4 regions of the Massilia sp. TWR1-2-2 genome follow, and region 2 is predicted to be linked to each of the others. Evidence: predicted binding sites of a transcription regulator. Region 2 holds the regulator's gene; each other region holds the start of a gene.
What was found. Region 2 encodes sigma-54, which starts transcription at its own class of promoters, with help from an activator protein. Its sites were predicted from a motif close to TGGCANGNAANCTGCTTT; they were not measured.
Positions count from the first base shown of each region.

Region 1 (4,346 bases), on a different contig from region 2:
GACCAATGACACCAATCTGACCCACTTCGACAGCGCCGGCCAGGCCCACATGGTCGACGTCGGCGCCAAGGCCGACACCCAGCGCGTCGCCGTGGCCGCCGGCACCATCCGCATGAAGCCGGACACGCTGACGCTGATCGTGTCCGGCAATGCCAAGAAAGGCGACGTGCTCGGCATCGCCCGCATCGCCGCCATCATGGGCGCCAAGCGCACCAGCGACCTGATTCCGCTGTGCCACCCGCTGGCGCTGACGCGGGTGACGGTGGATTTCGACGTCGACCAGCCAGCCAGCAGCGTGCACTGCCGCGCGCAGGTGGAGACGTTTGGCAAAACTGGCGTGGAAATGGAAGCGCTGACTGCCGTGCAGATCGGCCTGCTGACCATTTACGACATGTGCAAGGCGGTCGATCGGGGCATGGTGATGACCAATGTGCGGGTGCTGGAAAAGCACGGCGGCAAAAGCGGAGATTGGTTGGCGGCAGTGTAAGGCCGCAACGATGCCGAGAAGGCGCGTTTTTGATCAACCGAACTTCTGCGACGCTAACTGATCTGAACATCAACGCACCACGCAGTCTGAGCTATCCGCTCGGACATCGTGAGGTCGCACCAATCTTTCGAAAGTGAGGTCATGATGAAAACAAGTGCATGGCTGTTCGCAGCAGCAATGGGCGCCGCCGGCCTGGCGCTGGCGCAATCCGCCCCCCAATCCGCCGTCACAGAAAGTACCGATCCGGCAAAGATCGCTGAAATCGAGCGCCATGCTCAGGACCTCGCGGCGCGCACGCAGTCGTCCGCCGCCGCAACCACGAACGAGCATCAACATGCCAAAAAGCCTCACAGCGCACGCCACCACAAGCACAAAGCGAAGAATAAGTCGGCGATGCAAGACAATGCGCCGTCGGATCAGCCGGCCACCATCGAAGGTAAATAGCCTAGGACACTGACTTGCTGCCGATGCTGGCTTCCTGCATCGAGCGGTTGTCGGACCGGCTCGAGATGTTCAGCTACGGCGTTCAGTTCGTCAACCTCGATTCGTCCCACCACACCCTGCTGCAGAACATGACCTACGAGGCGCTGATCGCCGATCGTCAGAAGGTCGTTGGATCGCCGGGCCTGAATGACAAAATCCCCGCTGGCGTCGCCGCCAGCAGGGATTTTGGTAAGGGCGGCGCCGGATGCCGCATAACGCTACATTATGTCGCTGCTCCGGTGCAGACGCTGGCTGGGCCGACGAGTTTCTGGACTACCGTGGTGGCGCAGGTCCACTTGCCGTCGGTGGCGTTACGGCTCAGGGTGATGGTCTTGCCCTTGACTTGAGCCGAGCCGCCGACGATGGTCGCGGTGACAACGCCAGCCGTGGTGGAGGTGGTGACGACGATCGTGGTGTTGGCGTTTGCAGCTTGTACGCCGACTGCGGCCTCGGTTGCTGCTGGCGCGGTGCCGGCTGCCGGAATGACCGGGGTCAGACCGTCGTTCAGTGCGACTTCGAAACCCGTCTTGGCAGGGGCTACTTCAGCCAGCGCAGCGGCAAATTTCGATTTGGCGACATAGTCCTGGTACGCAGGAATTGCCACGGCAGCCAGGATACCGATAATAGCCACAACGATCATCAGTTCGATCAGGGTGAAACCAGCTTGTGCCTTCTTAACCATTTTCATCGATTTCATTTTGTTGCTCCTAGTGTAGGGGGTTAACACGTTGAATGCTTCTGAGTTTATGTATAGCAACAGACGTGCCAGCTTGGAAATATACGTTTTCGTTGTAGTGACGCTATTAACCGTCAATTGATCGACATGTTTTGTCCGCCCGCTGACAAATTTTGTCAGACCGCCGGCAAAAGCTTGTCACTTTCTGACGCCGAGGCCGCGACAGACTGGCGACCTGCGCGATTACCTGTTTGAACTCCCTCGGCCGCGCGCATCCTCTCAACGGCGATGAGTCTTATTGAATGCCGTTCACCGCTATTTCGAAAGGCCCAACTGAGTGGGGCCATCGCTAAATTAAGAACCCCGGCTTGCGTCGCCGCAAGCCGGGGTTTTCGTTCAGCCGGCGCCTGCGCGCCGCTAAATTACGTCGCTGCGCCCGTGCAGACGGTAGCCGGGCCAACGAGTTTCTGGACTACCGTGGTGGCGCAGGTCCACTTGCCGTCGGTGGCGTTACGGCTCAGGGTGATGGTCTTGTCCTTGACTTGAGCCGAGCCGCCGACGATGGTCGCGGTGACAACGCCAGCCGTGGTGGAGGTGGTGACGACGATCGTGGTATTGGCGTTTGCAGCTTGTACGCCGACTGCGGCTTCGGTTGCTGCCGGCGCGGTGCCGGCTGCCGGGATGACCGGGGTCAGGCCGTCGTTCAGCGCAACTTCGAAGCCCGTTTTGGCAGGGGCTACTTCAGCCAGCGCAGCGGCAAATTTCGACTTGGCGACATAGTCCTGGTACGCAGGAATTGCCACAGCAGCGAGGATACCGATAATAGCAACAACGATCATCAGTTCGATCAGGGTGAAACCAGCTTGTGCCTTCTTAACCATTTTCATCGATTTCATTTTGCTGCTCCTAGTGTAGGGGGTTAATACGTTCAATGCTTCTGAGTTTATTTAGAGCAACATCCGTGCCAGCTGAAAATACGCGTTTTCGTTGCAGTGACGTTATTTAACATTAATTGGATCGACATTTTTTGTCTGCCCTCTGACAAATTCTGTCAGGCCGCCGAAAAAATCTGTCAATTTCTGACGCGATCGCCCCTACCTTGACACGTCCGCGCGCCCGGCACGGGGAGGCCGCGACAGGCTCGCGACCCGAACGATTAACTGTTCGACCTCGCTCGGCCGCGCAGCTCCCGACGGCGGTCAGGTCGGTTTGACTCCGCCGTTCACCGCTAGTTCGAACGGCCCGACTGAGTGGGGCGTTCGCTCAATGAAAGACCCCGGCTTGCGTCGCCGCAAGCCGGGGTTTTCGGTCAGCCGGCGCGTGGGCGCCGCTAAATTACGTCGCCGCGCCCGTGCAGACGCTAGCCGGGCCAACGAGTTTCTGGACTACCGTGGTGGCGCAGGTCCACTTGCCGTCGGTGGCGTTACGGCTCAGGGTGATGGTCTTGTCCTTGACTTGAGCCGAGCCGCCGACGATGGTCGCGGTGACAACGCCAGCCGTGGTGGAGGTGGTGACGACGATCGTGGTATTGGCGTTTGCAGCTTGTACGCCGACTGCGGCTTCGGTTGCTGCTGGCGCGGTGCCGGCTGCCGGGATGACCGGGGTCAGGCCGTCGTTCAGCGCGACTTCGAAGCCGGTTTTGGCCGGCGCTACCTCAGCCAGCGCTGCGGCGAATTTCGACTTGGCGACATAGTCCTGGTACGCAGGAATTGCCACGGCGGCGAGGATACCGATAATTGCCACAACGATCATCAGTTCGATCAGGGTGAAACCAGCTTGCGCCTTCTTAACCATTTTCATCGATTTCATTTTGCTGCTCCTAGGGTAGGGTTATATGTTCAGTGCTTCTGAGTTTATGTAGAGCAATAGACGTGCCAGCATGGAAATAACGGCTTTCCTTATGCATACGTTATTAAATTACGGCTCATTCGACGTTTCTTGTCGCACAACTGACGAAAATTGTCAGTTTCCCACCGAATATTGTCATCTTGACGACGCGGAGCGTCGATTCATCCCGATTGGGCTGCAAAGCGCATGCGGGTGCCGGTCAGTTCCAGTTCGTCGCCGTCGGCTAGCCGGCGCGGCGTGCGGCCGACCGGGACGCCGTTAACCTGCGCGGCGGCCACTCCCTGCACTTGGGCGACGAAATAGCCGTCAGCCTGACGGCTGATGACGACCACCAGCACCCCGGGGCTACCGAGTGTCGTCAGCGGCTTCGACAGAATCAGCACCCTGCCGGTACTGACGCCATTGAGCACCTCGATGCTGGCCAGCGCCGGCGCGACCGGCGCGCCGTTCGCCATATAGTCTATGCGGACATCGCCGATGGTGACGCGGTCGCCGTCCGACAACACCTTGCGGCCGATGCGCAGCCCATTGACGAAGGTGCCATTGCTGCTGTCGAGGTCCTCGATTGTTGCCATGCCGTCGATGCTGGTGACGGCGGCATGGCGGCTGCTGACGGCCTGGTGACCGATCACCACGTCGTTCTGCGGATGCCGGCCGATGGTGGTCTGGCCGGCGCCGAGTTCGACCTCCTGCACTGCCTTCGCATCGCGCGATATGATTATTTTCGCCACTGCTGGCCTCCAGGGTCGGCTGTAAACGCCAACGGGGAGCTTGCGCTCCCCGTTGATTGTACCTCTGCCGCCCAGTGATGTTTAGCTGGGCATTAATTACTTTACAGCATGGCTTTCAGCA
Region 1 is NZ_JAFCWM010000011.1:41,590-45,935, forward strand. Features, by position in the region: gene moaC (cyclic pyranopterin monophosphate synthase MoaC) at 1-487, shown strand, start outside; gene ACP7DD_RS12190 (hypothetical protein) at 632-931, shown strand; gene ACP7DD_RS12195 (pilin) at 1,194-1,667, opposite strand; gene ACP7DD_RS12200 (pilin) at 2,069-2,542, opposite strand; gene ACP7DD_RS12205 (pilin) at 2,982-3,455, opposite strand; gene ACP7DD_RS12210 (FHA domain-containing protein) at 3,656-4,225, opposite strand; gene sucD (succinate--CoA ligase subunit alpha) at 4,327-4,346, opposite strand, start outside.
Region 1: a site for sigma-54 is predicted at 2,596-2,613, ahead of ACP7DD_RS12200 (pilin). Genes of this name have one in related genera too.

Region 2 (4,346 bases):
AGGCGACCAGCGCTTCGCGCAGCTGCGCGCCAGGCGTCGATTCAATCAACTGCGCCAGCGCCGGCATCTGCGCCTGCGGCACGAAGGTGTCGGCCAGGCCCGCGTACAGCGCGTCTGCGGCGCGGATGGTCAAGCCGGTCAGCCCAAGGTAGTAGCCCAGCCTGCCCGGTGCGCGCGACAGGAAATAGCTGCCGCCGACATCCGGGAACAAGCCGATGTTTACTTCGGGCATCGCCATCTTGGTGCCGTCGGTAACCACGCGCAGGCCGCGCGGACCCGCTTCAGCGATGCCGAGGCCGCCGCCCATGACGACGCCGTCCATCAACGCGACGTACGGTTTCGGGTAGTGATAGATCAAATGGTTGAGGCGATATTCCTCGGTGAAAAAGTCTTCCAGCGAAGCGCTGCCGCCGGTGGTCGGCGCGCTGCCGACGTCGTAGAAGAAACGGATGTCGCCGCCGGCGCACAAGGCTTTTTCGGAGGTGCTGCGAAGCACGACAGCGTCGACCTGCGGATCGTCGCGCCAGGCCAGCAGCGCGTCGGTCAGCGCGCGCACCATGTCGAGCGACAGCGAATTGAGCGAACGGGGACGGTCGAGCGTGATGACGCCGGTGCCGTTGGCAACATGGGTTTTGACGAAGTCGGTCATGGTGTGCTTGTCGATGTTAAAGCTGCATTCTAGCGCACGCCAGCACCTCATCCGTGCAGGGTGAAATCGAATTGAAAAGGGCGCCGTGAAGGCGCCCTCGCTTGCTCGATCGGCCGGCTTACGCAGCGGCGATGATCTCTTCCTCAGGCAGGTGCTTGATGGCCTTGTGGCCATGTTCCTGCAGCTGGGATTTGTACTTCATGACCTGGCGATCGAGCTTGTCGATCAGTGTGTCGATCGCCGCGTACAGGTCGTGCGACATGCTGGCGACATTGACCGTCTTGCCCGGCAACCGCAGATTGACTTCGGCTTTTTGCCGCTTTTCTTTTTCAGTAAGATTGTCAACTGTGAGGATCACGGCAATGTCGATGACTTGATCGAAATGTCGCTTCACTCGCTCCAGTTTGGTTTGTACGTAATCGCGGATGGCTGGTGTCACTTCAAGATGATGTCCACTGATTGTGAGATTCATACACACTCCTTTGATGATGTCGCTTCCTGTTCATGCGTCATAAGCGCAGAGGAACATCGTAAAAACTTTACAGACTTTTCCTGAGAGTTACAGGTGGGATCTTCAGCGCTTCGCGGTACTTGGCGACTGTGCGCCGCGCAATGACCATTCCCTGTTCCCCCAGCATGTCTGCAATCTTACTGTCTGATAGTGGGTTTTTAGGGTCTTCTGCTCCTGTCAGTTGCACGATGAGTGCCCGTATCGCCGTCGAGGATGCTTCTCCTCCTGCTTCAGTGGCGACGTGGCTACCAAAAAAATATTTCAACTCAAACATTCCATGCGGTGTCAGCATGTATTTCTGAGTTGTGACCCGAGAAATAGTACTCTCGTGTAAACCCAGTGTATCAGCAATTTCACGCAGCACAAGGGGGCGCATGGCAACTGCGCCGTGGGAAAAGAAATTGCGTTGGCGCTCAACAATAGCTTGCGCCACGCGCAGGATCGTATCGAAGCGCTGGCGCATATTCTTGATCAACCACTTGGCTTCCTGCAACTGCGCGCCCATCTGCCCTTCGCCCTTGCCCTGCTTGAGCAAGTTGGCGTACATGCTGTTGACGCGCAGCCGCGGCATCACGTCGTGGTTCAATGTCACCGTCCAGCCGCTCTTGGATTTGCGCACGATGACGTCCGGCACCACGTAGTCTGACGCACCTGAACCGAACGCGGCGCCCGGGTGAGGATTGCACTGGCGAATCACGCACTGCGCCTCACGCAGGTCCTCGTCGTCGCAGTCGAGCGATTTTTTCAGCTTGTTGAATTCGCGCTGGGCAAACCACGTCAGGTGGTCCGTGACAATCTTCAGCGCCATGCGCCGCGTGACCATCGGTACGCCCGGCATGCGGCGGATCTGCAGCGCCAGGCATTCGGACGCGTTGCGCGCGCCGACGCCGACCGGATCAAAACTTTGCAGCAGCGACAGCGCCGTCTTCAGTTCATCGAGATCGAGTTCGAGTTCGGGCGGCATGCGCTCGAAGATCTCTTCGAGCGACTCGGTCAGGTAGCCGTTGTCGTCGAGCGCGTCGACCATCAGTTCGACCAGCGCGCGGTCGCGCACTTCCAGCACGGCCAGGCGCATCTGCTCCATCAGGTGGTCGCGCAGGGTCACCGCGGACGCTTCGAGCTGCGGGCGCGAGTCCTCGTCGTCGGGCGCCTTGTTGCGGGCGGACTCGCCCCAGTCGTCGCTGTCGGCGCCGCTTTCGGCCGGCGCGCTGTCGACGTCGCCGCCCTCGCCTTCCGCCGCTGGCGCATCGGCCGGCGGCGCATCCTGCGCGCCTGGCTCGGGCGCAGCTTCACCGGGCGCGGCGCTCGAGCCGATGGCGCCGTCGGCGAGCAGCCGCACCGAGTTGTCCAGCGGGTCGTCGAGCCGCTCGAGCAGCGGATTGTCCGACAGCAGATGCTCGAGTTCCTGGTGCAGTTCAAGCGTGGACAACTGCAGCAGGCGTATCGACTGCTGCAGTTGCGGCGTGAGCGCCAGGTGTTGCGAGGTCCGTAGCTGGAGTGACTGTTTCATCGCTACATCCGGAAGTGTTCACCGAGGTAGACGCGCCGCACCGATTCGTCTGCAATGATGTCGTCGGGGCGGCCCGACGCAAGCACCGCGCCCTGGTTGATGATGTAGGCGCGGTCGCAGATGCCGAGCGTCTCGCGCACGTTGTGGTCGGTGATCAGCACGCCGATGCCGCGCTCCTTGAGGAAGCGCACGATGCGCTGGATCTCGATGACCGCGATCGGGTCGACGCCGGCGAACGGCTCGTCGAGCAGCACGAAGCGCGGATTGGTGGCGAGCGCGCGCGCGATCTCGACCCGGCGCCGTTCGCCGCCCGACAGCGACAGCGCCTGGTTCTCGCGCAGCTTCTCGATCTGCAGGTCGGCCAGCAGCGTGTCGAGGCGCTGGTTGATCTGCGCCTTGGTCAGCGCCTTGCCATCGACCTTCTGCAGTTCGAGCACCGCGCGGATATTGTCTTCCACCGTCAGCTTGCGAAACACCGACGCTTCCTGCGGCAGGTACGACAGGCCGAGCGAGGCGCGGCGGTGAATCGGCATGCTCGAGATGTCGACGCCGCTGATGTCGATCGAGCCGGCGTCCGACGGCACCAGGCCGACGATCATGTAGAACGAGGTAGTCTTGCCGGCGCCGTTGGGTCCGAGCAGTCCGACCACTTCGCCGCACTCGACCTGCAGCGAGACGTCGCGCACCACCAGGCGCTTGCCGTAGCTCTTTTGCAGGCCGCGTACGATCAGGGTACTGCCGCAGCTTTGTTCCATTATTGTTTTCCTGGGGCCGGAGCCGCCGGAGCGGGCGACCTGCGCGAGTCGATGATCCACTCGACGCGGCCGCCACCGGTCTTGCTCTCGCCCGTAGCGGTATTGGTCGTGGTGACAACTTCCTTGCGGCTGTCATACGAAATGAACGCGCCTTCAGAGCTGCCGGTTACCCGCGTGCCCTCCAGGTTGCGGACCTTCGCCCTGCCCTTGAGCTTGACCACATCGGTCTTGTCGTCGTATTCGATGCGTTCGGCCTCGCCCTCGATCCACAAATCGGGGCCGCCGTCCTTTTTCTGGCGGAATGTGGCCAGTCCACCCGGCGCCGCTTGCAGCGTCACGAACTGATAGCCTTGCGGGTCGATCGCGGCGGTCAGTTTGGCTGCCTTCATGATCAAGGTGCCGCGCGTGAGCACCACATTGCCTTCGGCGGTGCCACCCTCGTTGACGGTGTTAGCCATGATGGATTCGGCGTTCACCTTGATCGGCTTGAGCGCATCGGCGCGCTCGGCCAGAGCTGAAACGCACGCAGCCAAACAAGCGACACTCACCAAAATTTTTTTCATATTTATTCCCATATTTTTCTAGACTTCCGTCTCAACGCGCGCGCGGCGGCAGCGTTAATTCACCCTTGCTCTGCACATCGACCTGGCCTGTGGCGTTATTGGCTTTCATGCCGACACCGGACACCGTGCTGGCGCCCACTACCATCTGAAATGGCTGCTTCGTCTGCATCCGCTCTTCGTCGGGGAACACGGTCAGCGCGGACGTTTGCAGGTGCAGCGCCTGCGTGGCGCCTTGCGGCGGGCGCTGGATATCGACGGAGCCGACCAGGTCGACGATGTTGTTGGTCTGGTCGATGTGCGCTTCTTTCGCCGTCATCGTCATCGGCGGTTGCTTCGATCCCATGTTGCGCACCACCGG
Region 2 is NZ_JAFCWM010000015.1:74,311-78,656, forward strand. Features, by position in the region: gene ACP7DD_RS15745 (enoyl-CoA hydratase/isomerase family protein) at 1-649, opposite strand, end outside; gene hpf (ribosome hibernation-promoting factor, HPF/YfiA family) at 768-1,121, opposite strand; gene ACP7DD_RS15755 (RNA polymerase factor sigma-54) at 1,189-2,670, opposite strand; gene lptB (LPS export ABC transporter ATP-binding protein) at 2,673-3,425, opposite strand; gene lptA (lipopolysaccharide transport periplasmic protein LptA) at 3,425-3,988, opposite strand; gene lptC (LPS export ABC transporter periplasmic protein LptC) at 4,020-4,346, opposite strand, start outside.

Region 3 (4,346 bases), on a different contig from region 2:
TTGCCCCCCGTGTTGGGCGCCATCGTCAGCTTGACGAAGCCCTGATCGCGCGTGGCGGCGCTGTGGTCGCGATAGCCGTCTGTCTCGAAGCGCGAGGCGTCGATGACGTAGCCGAGCGCGCCGCTGCTGCCCTGGGCGCTGAGATCCGCCTTGCGGCTGCCATAGCTGCCGCCGGACAGGTTCAGTTCGACCGTTGGGCGGCCTTTTCCGTCGCGCGTGAACAGCTGGATCACGCCGCCCGAGTGGTTGCCGTAGATGGCCGAGAAGGGGCCGCGCAGCACCTCTATCCGTTCGGCCATGTCGAGGTTGAACGAGGACGGCTGGCCCTGGCCGTCCGGCATGCTGGCCGGTACGCCGTCGCTGATCAGGCGCACGCCGCGCACGCCGAACGCCGAGCGCGCGCCGAAGCCGCGCGACGAAATCTGCAGGTCCTGCGCGTAGTTCTGGCGGTTTTGCGCGACCAGGCCGGGCACCGAGGCCAGCGCCTCGGAGGCGTTGACGCGCGTCTGGCCGTCGCGGATGCGGGCGCCGTCGACCAGGTCGATCGATGCCGGCAGGTCAAAACTATTGTGCTCGATGCGGCTGGCGCTGACCACCACCACGTCTGCCAGCACAGGAGCGTCGGCGGCGCACACGGCCGGCGCGATGATGGTGGAGCCGGCGGCGAACAGGCTGGTCATGGCATTCAGGCGAAACGGGTGCGGCATGGTGATCTCCATTGATGTGATATCGGCGCTCGCCGGGGCACGCAGGTGCCGGCAAGTCTCGACTCGCCATAAGCAATATACCTGCCATGCCCGATGTTGCGCCGCACACTTGGGTGGCACGGCGCTTGCAGCATGGGCTGTCAAAGCACGCGCAGCCGCGCGCGCGACTTGTGGAGGAGCACCCATGAAAACCTCGTTGATGTTGTTGCTGGCGCTGGCGAACTACGTCCACGCGGCGCCGTTCGCCTACGTGCCGAACGAGAAATCGGGCACCGTCAGCGTAATCGACACCGCCACCGACACGGTGGTGCGCGAGATTGCCGCCGGCAAGCGCCCGCGCGGCATCGCCATCGATCCGTCCGGCCAGCGCCTGTACCTTTCCGACGCCGCCAGCGGCGCCTTGCTGACCGTGGCAACAAGCGACGGCGCGACCCGGTCGATGCCGCTCGGTAAGTCGCCGGAAGGCGTCGGCATCTCCGCCGACGGCCGCTACGTCGCCGTCGCCGTCGAGGAGAGCAACAGTGTCACCTTGTTCGATACGCATACCGGCGCCCAGCTCGCCGACATCAGGGTCGAAGGCGAAAACCCTGAACACGCGGTGTTCAGCCCGGACGGGCGCTATCTGCTGGTCAGCGCCGAAAACGCCCGGCAGGTCGACGTGATCGATGTTTCCCTGCGCCGCCAGACGGGCGCCATCGCGGTCGGCGCGCGCCCGCGCGGCATCGGCTTCGCGCCCGATTCGAGCCGCGCCTACGTTGCGTGCGAACTGGTCAACGCGGTGTACGTGGTCGACCTGGCGACGCAGCGCGCGCTGGCCACCATTCCGGCCGGGAAAAATGCGAATGGCATCGCCGTGCATCCGAGCGGCAAGCAGGTGTACGTGTCGAACGGCACCGACGGCAGCGTGATGGTGATCGACACCGCCAGCAACAGCGTCAGCGCCACCATCGCGGTCGGCAAGCGTCCGTGGAACATGGCGCTCACGCCTGATGGCGCCAAGCTGTACGTCGCCAACGGCCGATCCAACAGCGTGTCGGTGATCGACACCGCCAGCGCGCGCAAGCTCGCCGACATCGAGGTGGGCGAACTGCCTTGGGGCGTGGTCATCCGTTGAACCGTAACGTGACACCTGTTCCATTCTGGATCATGTGTTCGCCACCGTGATGCATGCAGCGTGCATCGAGCTCCTATGCGGGCGCGGTCGGCGGGGCGCTGGCACGGTGCTTGCGAATCACGGTTGTACTCAACACGACTCCGTCGAACCGACGGTTTAACAACCACACCACTCAGAGGACGACATGAATCTCGCGGACATCAGCAAACTGGGCGTCGCCAACCCGTTCAAGCAGCGCTACGACAACTACATCGGCGGCAAGTTCGTCGCCCCGGCCAAGGGCGAGTACTTCGCCAACATCACCCCGATCACCGGCCAGCCGTTTTGCGAGATCGCGCGCTCCAGCGCCGAAGACATCGAGCTTGCGCTGGACGCCGCGCACGCCGCCAAGGATGCCTGGGGCAAGACGTCGCAGGCCGAGCGCGCCAACATCCTCAACAAGATTGCGGACGTCATGGAGCAGAACCTGACGCTGATCGCCACTGCCGAGACGATCGACAACGGCAAACCGATCCGCGAGACGATGGCGGCCGACATCCCGCTGGCGATCGACCATTTCCGTTACTTTGCCGGTTGCATCCGGGCCCAGGAAGGTTCGGTCGCGCAAATCGACCACGAAACCTACGCCTACCACTTTCACGAGCCGCTCGGCGTGGTCGGCCAGATCATCCCGTGGAATTTTCCGATCCTGATGGCGGTGTGGAAACTTGCGCCCGCGCTGGCCGCCGGCAACTGCGTCGTGCTCAAGCCGGCCGAACAGACGCCGGCATCGATCATGGTGCTGATCGAACTGATCGGTCATCTGCTGCCGCCCGGCGTGCTCAACATCGTCAACGGCTTTGGCCTCGAAGCGGGCAAGCCGCTGGCGTCGAACAAGCGCATCGCCAAGATCGCCTTCACCGGCGAGACCGGCACCGGCCGCCTGATCATGGGGTACGCCGCGCAGAACCTGATCCCGGTCACGCTCGAACTGGGCGGCAAGTCGCCCAATATTTTCTTCGCCGACGTCATGGACGCCGATGACGACTTTTTCGACAAGTGCCTGGAAGGCTTCACCATGTTTGCGCTGAATCAGGGTGAGGTATGCACCTGCCCATCGCGCGTGCTGATCGAGGAGTCGATCTATGACAAGTTCATCGAACGGGCGCTGAAACGCGTGGCCGCCATCAAGCAGGGCAATCCGCTCGATTTGTCGACAATGATCGGCGCGCAGGCCTCGCAGGAGCAGCTCGAGAAAATCCTGTCCTACCTGGACATTGGCAAGCAGGAAGGTGCCGCGGTGCTGGCCGGCGGCGCACGCTTCGACCAGGAAGGCGACCTCAAGGACGGCTACTACGTCACGCCGACCGTGTTCAAGGGCGACAACAAGATGCGCGTCTTCCAGGAAGAGATCTTCGGGCCGGTGGTGTCGGTCACGACGTTCAAGGATGAGGCCGACGCCATCCGCATCGCCAACGACACCTTGTACGGGCTGGGCGCCGGGTTGTGGACGCGCGACGGCTCGCGTGCGTTCCGGGTCGGGCGCGCCATCCAGGCCGGCCGCGTCTGGACCAACTGCTACCACCTGTATCCGGCGCATGCCGCGTTCGGCGGCTACAAGCAGTCGGGAATCGGGCGCGAAAACCACAAGATGATGCTCGACCACTACCAGCAGACCAAGAACCTGCTGGTGAGCTACAGCCCGAAAGCGCTCGGATTTTTTTAAGGAAACCAGCCCATGAACGACGCGCTCGACCGGGTTGTCGCCACCGACGCCGCCCTGCAGATGATTGCCGAACTGCGTGGCCGGCACGGCCCGCTGATGTTTTTCCAGTCCGGCGGTTGCTGCGACGGCAGTGCGCCGATGTGCTATCCGGCCGGCGAGTTCGACGTCAGCGAGACCGACGTCTACCTCGGCAACCTGGACTGCGCGCCGTTCTACATGGGGCTGGAGCAGTTCGCTTACTGGGAACATACCCAGCTGATCATCGATGTGGTTGCCGGCAACGGCGGCATGTTTTCGCTGGACAACGGAACAGGGCGGCGCTTCCTGACGCGCTCGCGCCTGTTCACCGATGAGGAGTTTCGTCTTCTGAGCACCCTGACGGTGAACGGTCGCGAAAAATAATTTACAAGAAAGAGGAGAAGATTGTGAAAAGAATAGTCGTCACGGGATGCCTGCTCGGCGTGAGCGCAATGTCAATGGCGCACGCAGCTGACGTCACCAGCGCCATGCTGTCCAACACCGCCAAGGACCCGAAAAGCGTGCTGTCGTTCGGCATGGGCACCGAGGGCCAGCGCTATTCGCCGCTGACCCAGATCAACACCAAGACCGTTGCGAAACTGACGCCGGCATGGTCGATGTCGTTTGGCGGCGAAAAGCAGCGTGGCCAGGAGTCGCAGCCGCTGATCCATAACGGCAAGATGTTCGTCACCGCCTCGTACTCGCGCATTTTTGCGGTCGACCTGAAGACCGGCGCCAAGTTGTGGAAGTACGAGCATCGCCTGCCGGACGGCATCATGCCGTGCTGCGACGTGGTCAACCG
Region 3 is NZ_JAFCWM010000042.1:8,608-12,953, reverse strand. Features, by position in the region: gene ACP7DD_RS24130 (TonB-dependent receptor family protein) at 1-707, opposite strand, end outside; gene ACP7DD_RS24125 (beta-propeller fold lactonase family protein) at 892-1,821, shown strand; gene adh (aldehyde dehydrogenase) at 2,006-3,526, shown strand; gene ACP7DD_RS24115 (DUF779 domain-containing protein) at 3,539-3,928, shown strand; gene ACP7DD_RS24110 (PQQ-dependent methanol/ethanol family dehydrogenase) at 3,997-4,346, shown strand, end outside.
Region 3: a site for sigma-54 is predicted at 1,921-1,938, ahead of adh (aldehyde dehydrogenase). Genes of this name have one in related genera too.

Region 4 (4,346 bases), on a different contig from region 2:
ACGCCCGGCAAGGAGATCCTGCACCCGGTCGCGGTCGTCATTTTCGGTGGCTTGATCAGTTCGACGATCCTCGATTCGCTGCTGACGCCCTTGATCTTCTGGCTGGTCGGGCGCCGGCCGCTGGAGGCGCTGGTGGCGTCGTCCGAGACCGACGCATATTAGATATTATTAGGGCCGAGCGGCGGCGCCCATATTCGAGCCGCCGCATTTTTGGAGAACAGCATGAACAAAGCAATCGCACTCACGACGTTGGCATTCAGCCTGGCCCTGGGCGGACAAGCGCAGGCGCACGGCAGCAAGGCGAAACATGGCGGCATCGTGCAAAGCTCGGGGGACTTGTCGTTCGAACTGGTCAGCAAGGATGGTGTTGCCACCATCTACGTCGACGACCATGGCAAGGACCTGGCGACGGCCGGCATGAGCGGCTCGCTGACGGTGCTGCAGGGCGCCAGCAAATCGGTGCTGCCGCTCGCAGCGTCCGGCGCCAATACGCTGGTTGCCAAAGGCGTCAGCCTGGCGCGCGGCAACAAGGCAGTTGCGTCAGTCACGTTCGCCAACAAGGACGTGGTCAGCGTGCGTTTTTCGGTAAAGTAAGTCGTTCTTCCGCCCCTGAGAGGCCCCGATGCAGCAAGGTGTTCTTTATGCGTTGATGGCAGCCATTTTATTTGGCGCCAGTGCGCCCTTTGCGAAAACGCTGCTTGGCGAAATGGCGCCGATGATGCTGGCCGCGCTGCTTTACATTGGCAGCGGGATCGGCCTGGTCGCGTGGTACGGCGCCCGCAGGCTCGCCGGCAAGGCAGCGGGCGAGCGTGCCGACCGGCTGATGGCGCGCGACTGGCCCTGGCTGATGGGCGCGACCGTATTCGGCGGCATCCTCGGACCGGTCTTGCTGATGGCCGGCCTGGCCACCACCGCGGCGTCGACAGCCTCGCTGCTGCTTAATACCGAGGGCGTATTCACCGCGGCGCTGGCGTGGTTCGCCTTCAAGGAGAATTTCGATCGCCGCATCTTCATCGGCATGCTGCTCATTGTCGCCGGCAGCGTGGTGCTGAACTGGCCGAGCGGGCCGCTGGGCGGCGTGCCGTGGTCGGGCCTGGCCATCCTCGGCGCCTGTCTGTGCTGGGGCATCGACAACAACTTGACGCGCAAGATATCGGCCAGCGATGCAGTGCAGATTGCCGCCGTCAAGGGGCTGGTCGCCGGCAGCGTCAACCTGGCGCTGGCGTTCATGCTGGGCCAGGCGCCGCCTCCGCTCACTACCACGCTGGTCGCTGCCTTGCTGGGATTTTGCAGCTATGGGCTGTCGCTGGTGTTGTTCGTGCTCGCCTTGCGCCATCTGGGCACGGCGCGCACCGGTGCGTATTTCGCCGTCGGGCCGTTCATCGGCGTGGCGCTGTCGCTGGTGCTGCTGGGCGAAACCCCTGGAGCGGCGTTCTGGCTGGCGGCTGTGCTGATGGCGGCCGGTATCTGGCTGCACCTGACCGAGCGCCATGAGCACGCGCACACGCACGAGCCGATGGCGCACGCGCACGCGCATCATCACGACGCGCATCACCAGCACGAACACGACGACGGCGGGGACGGCGCCGCGCCGCACACGCACGCGCATGCACACACTGAACTGACGCACGGGCACGCGCATACGCCGGATATCCATCACCGGCATGGTCACTGAGCCGGCGCGATGACCGGCGCTACCGCCTGGACAAATCAGGCGGTCTGTTTCCGGCGGCGGTGCAGGAAGCCAAGCACGCCAAGCGCCGCAAATGCCAGCGGCAGGGTGCCCGGCTCAGGCACGTTGACCGCATCGATCGACGTGACGGAGCCACCGTTCACGCGGCGGAACGTACCGCAGTTGTTGCATTCGTAAGTACTGGCGATATTGATGAGGTTCGTTCCGCCGGCATCCGTGAATGGGGCCAGGAAGGAAAAATTAAAAACGCGGCGGCCGTCGGTCGTGATCAGGGTGAAATTGTTCGGACCGGCCCCGCCGCCAAAGTACAGGCCGCTATTTGCCTGATTCCAGTTGAACGCCGACATGATTCCGGGGCGGGTGGCGATGCTGTAGCCGGATGACTTGTGTGTCGCCGCGTCGAATACAAAGCTGCCGGCGGCAGAGGTGCCATCGGTGAAAGTTACGTTTTGCAAGGCATAGGTGATCGGCGTAGCCTGCGCGGGAAGCATCGCGCTCAAGAGTACGACGGCGGCAAAGACGGATGCTGACAGGAATTTCTTGTTCATTATATTTTTCCAGGTTAGTTTTAGACTGCTCGGACAGTAGAGCAGTAATCGTGCCAACCGGAAATTCATATTGATTTCAAGAACTTACAAATTCGCAGCAGTAACACCGCGACCAGCATGTAAAGAAAACCGACAGCCAACCATGGCGCTACACCGCGGTGACGCTGTCGATGATGCCGCCGCCGAGGCAGACGTCGCCGTCGTACAGCACCGCCGACTGGCCGGGCGTCGCTGCCCACTGCGGATCGTCGAAGCGCAGCTCGAAGCGGTCATCGCCATTCGGCACGATGGCGCAGGCGACGTCGGCCTGGCGGTAGCGCGTCTTGGCCGCCATCAGGCGCGCTTCGGGCGCCACGCCGGCCACCCAGCTCGCCTGCGCCGCAACCAGCGACGACGACAGCAGCCACGGATGGTCATGTCCCTGCACGATGTACAGGGTGTTGTTCTCGATGTCCTTGCGCGCGACGAACCATGGCTCGCTGGTACCGTCGGCGTTGCGGTGGGATTTCAGGCCGCCGATGCCGATGCCCTTCCTCTGGCCGAGCGTGTAGAACGACAGCCCGACATGCTCGCCGACGGTGGTGCCGTCATCGAGCTTCATCGGACCCGGCTTGTACGACAGGTAGCGGTTCAGGAAATCGCGGAACGGCCGCTCGCCGATGAAGCAGATGCCGGTCGAATCCTTCTTCGCCGCGTTCGGCAGCGCCAGTTTTTCGGCCAGTTTGCGCACTTCGGTCTTCGGGATTTCGCCCAGCGGGAACAAGGTCTTGGATAACTGCGCCTGGTTCAGCCGGTGCAGGAAGTAGCTCTGGTCCTTGGTGGCGTCGACCGCCTTGAGCAGCTCGAACTTGCCGGCGTTTTCGCGCACGCGCGCATAGTGGCCGGTGGCGATCAGGTCGGCGCCGAGGTGCATCGCATGGTCGAGGAAAGCCTTGAACTTGATCTCGGCGTTGCACAGCACGTCCGGGTTCGGCGTGCGGCCGGCCTGGTACTCGCGCAGGAATTCGGCGAACACGCGGTCCTTGTACTCGGCGGCGAAATTGACCGCCTCGATGTCGACGCCGACCACGTCGGCCACGCTGGCCGCGTCGATCCAGTCCTGGCGCGAGGAGCAGAATTCGGAATCGTCGTCGTCTTCCCAGTTCTTCATGAACAGGCCGATCACTTCGTAGCCCTGTTCCTTCAGCATCCACGCCGCCACCGAGGAGTCGACACCGCCCGACATCCCGATCACGACTTTTTTCTTGCTCATGTCACGTCCGTCTTTAAAGTAAGCCCGCCCTCGAAGACCGAGGCGTGGGTGTGCAGCAGCGCCAAAGGGGCGCGCAGGCCGGCCAGGTAGTCGTCGACGCAGCGCAGCACGATCGGGCTGCGGTGGCGCTCTTCGCAGGCGGCGATTTCGTCGCGCGTCATCCACAGCGTGCGGATGATGCCGTGATCGAGCGGCACGTCGTGCTCCATGCCGGGCGTGCCGCAAAAGGTGAAGCGCAGGTACGTCACGTCGGTGCCGCGCCGCTTGGAGGTGTAGCGCGACATGTACATGCCCACCAGCGCCGTCGGCGTGAAGTCGTGCGCCGTCTCTTCGAGCACCTCGCGCACCACCGCCTGTTCGAGCGACTCGTGCGGATCGAGGTGGCCGGCCGGCTGGTTCAGCTTCACGCCTTCGCTGGTCTCTTCTTCGATCAGCAGAAAGCGGCCATCGCGTTCGATGACGGCGGCGACGGTGACGGACGGTTTCCAGGTATTCGGCATGGGCACTCTTTCGAAATGAGCCGACATTCTACCTTGGCGCCGCCGCGTGCGCCCGCAGTCCGGCTAAGAGTGGAATTTGAAAGTTGGCTGCGGGCGGCGGTTGGGCGCAGGGACACCTAACTTGCTCGGCATAACGAAATCATGTTGGGGCCTTTAGCAATAGCGTAAATGGCCTCTGCCTTAACAGAGACAAATTCCTTGCCTGCGCGGCGTTGCTCCTTCGTGCACACTGGAATTGCACCCGCGATTTCTGTAAACCGCTGCAGCGTTCGCGTATTTGTATCGATAGTTCCATCGTTAAAGCCAACTGCCCGATACGCCGCTTTCGTGTAATGGTAGGTCGCGAGCGCCGC
Region 4 is NZ_JAFCWM010000031.1:44,614-48,959, forward strand. Features, by position in the region: gene ACP7DD_RS22425 (efflux RND transporter permease subunit) at 1-162, shown strand, start outside; gene ACP7DD_RS22430 (hypothetical protein) at 223-594, shown strand; gene ACP7DD_RS22435 (DMT family transporter) at 623-1,675, shown strand; gene ACP7DD_RS22440 (PEP-CTERM sorting domain-containing protein) at 1,711-2,241, opposite strand; gene mnmA (tRNA 2-thiouridine(34) synthase MnmA) at 2,390-3,493, opposite strand; gene ACP7DD_RS22450 (NUDIX hydrolase) at 3,490-3,993, opposite strand; gene ACP7DD_RS22455 (hypothetical protein) at 4,110-4,346, opposite strand, start outside.
Region 4: a site for sigma-54 is predicted at 2,280-2,297, ahead of ACP7DD_RS22440 (PEP-CTERM sorting domain-containing protein). Genes of this name have one in related genera too.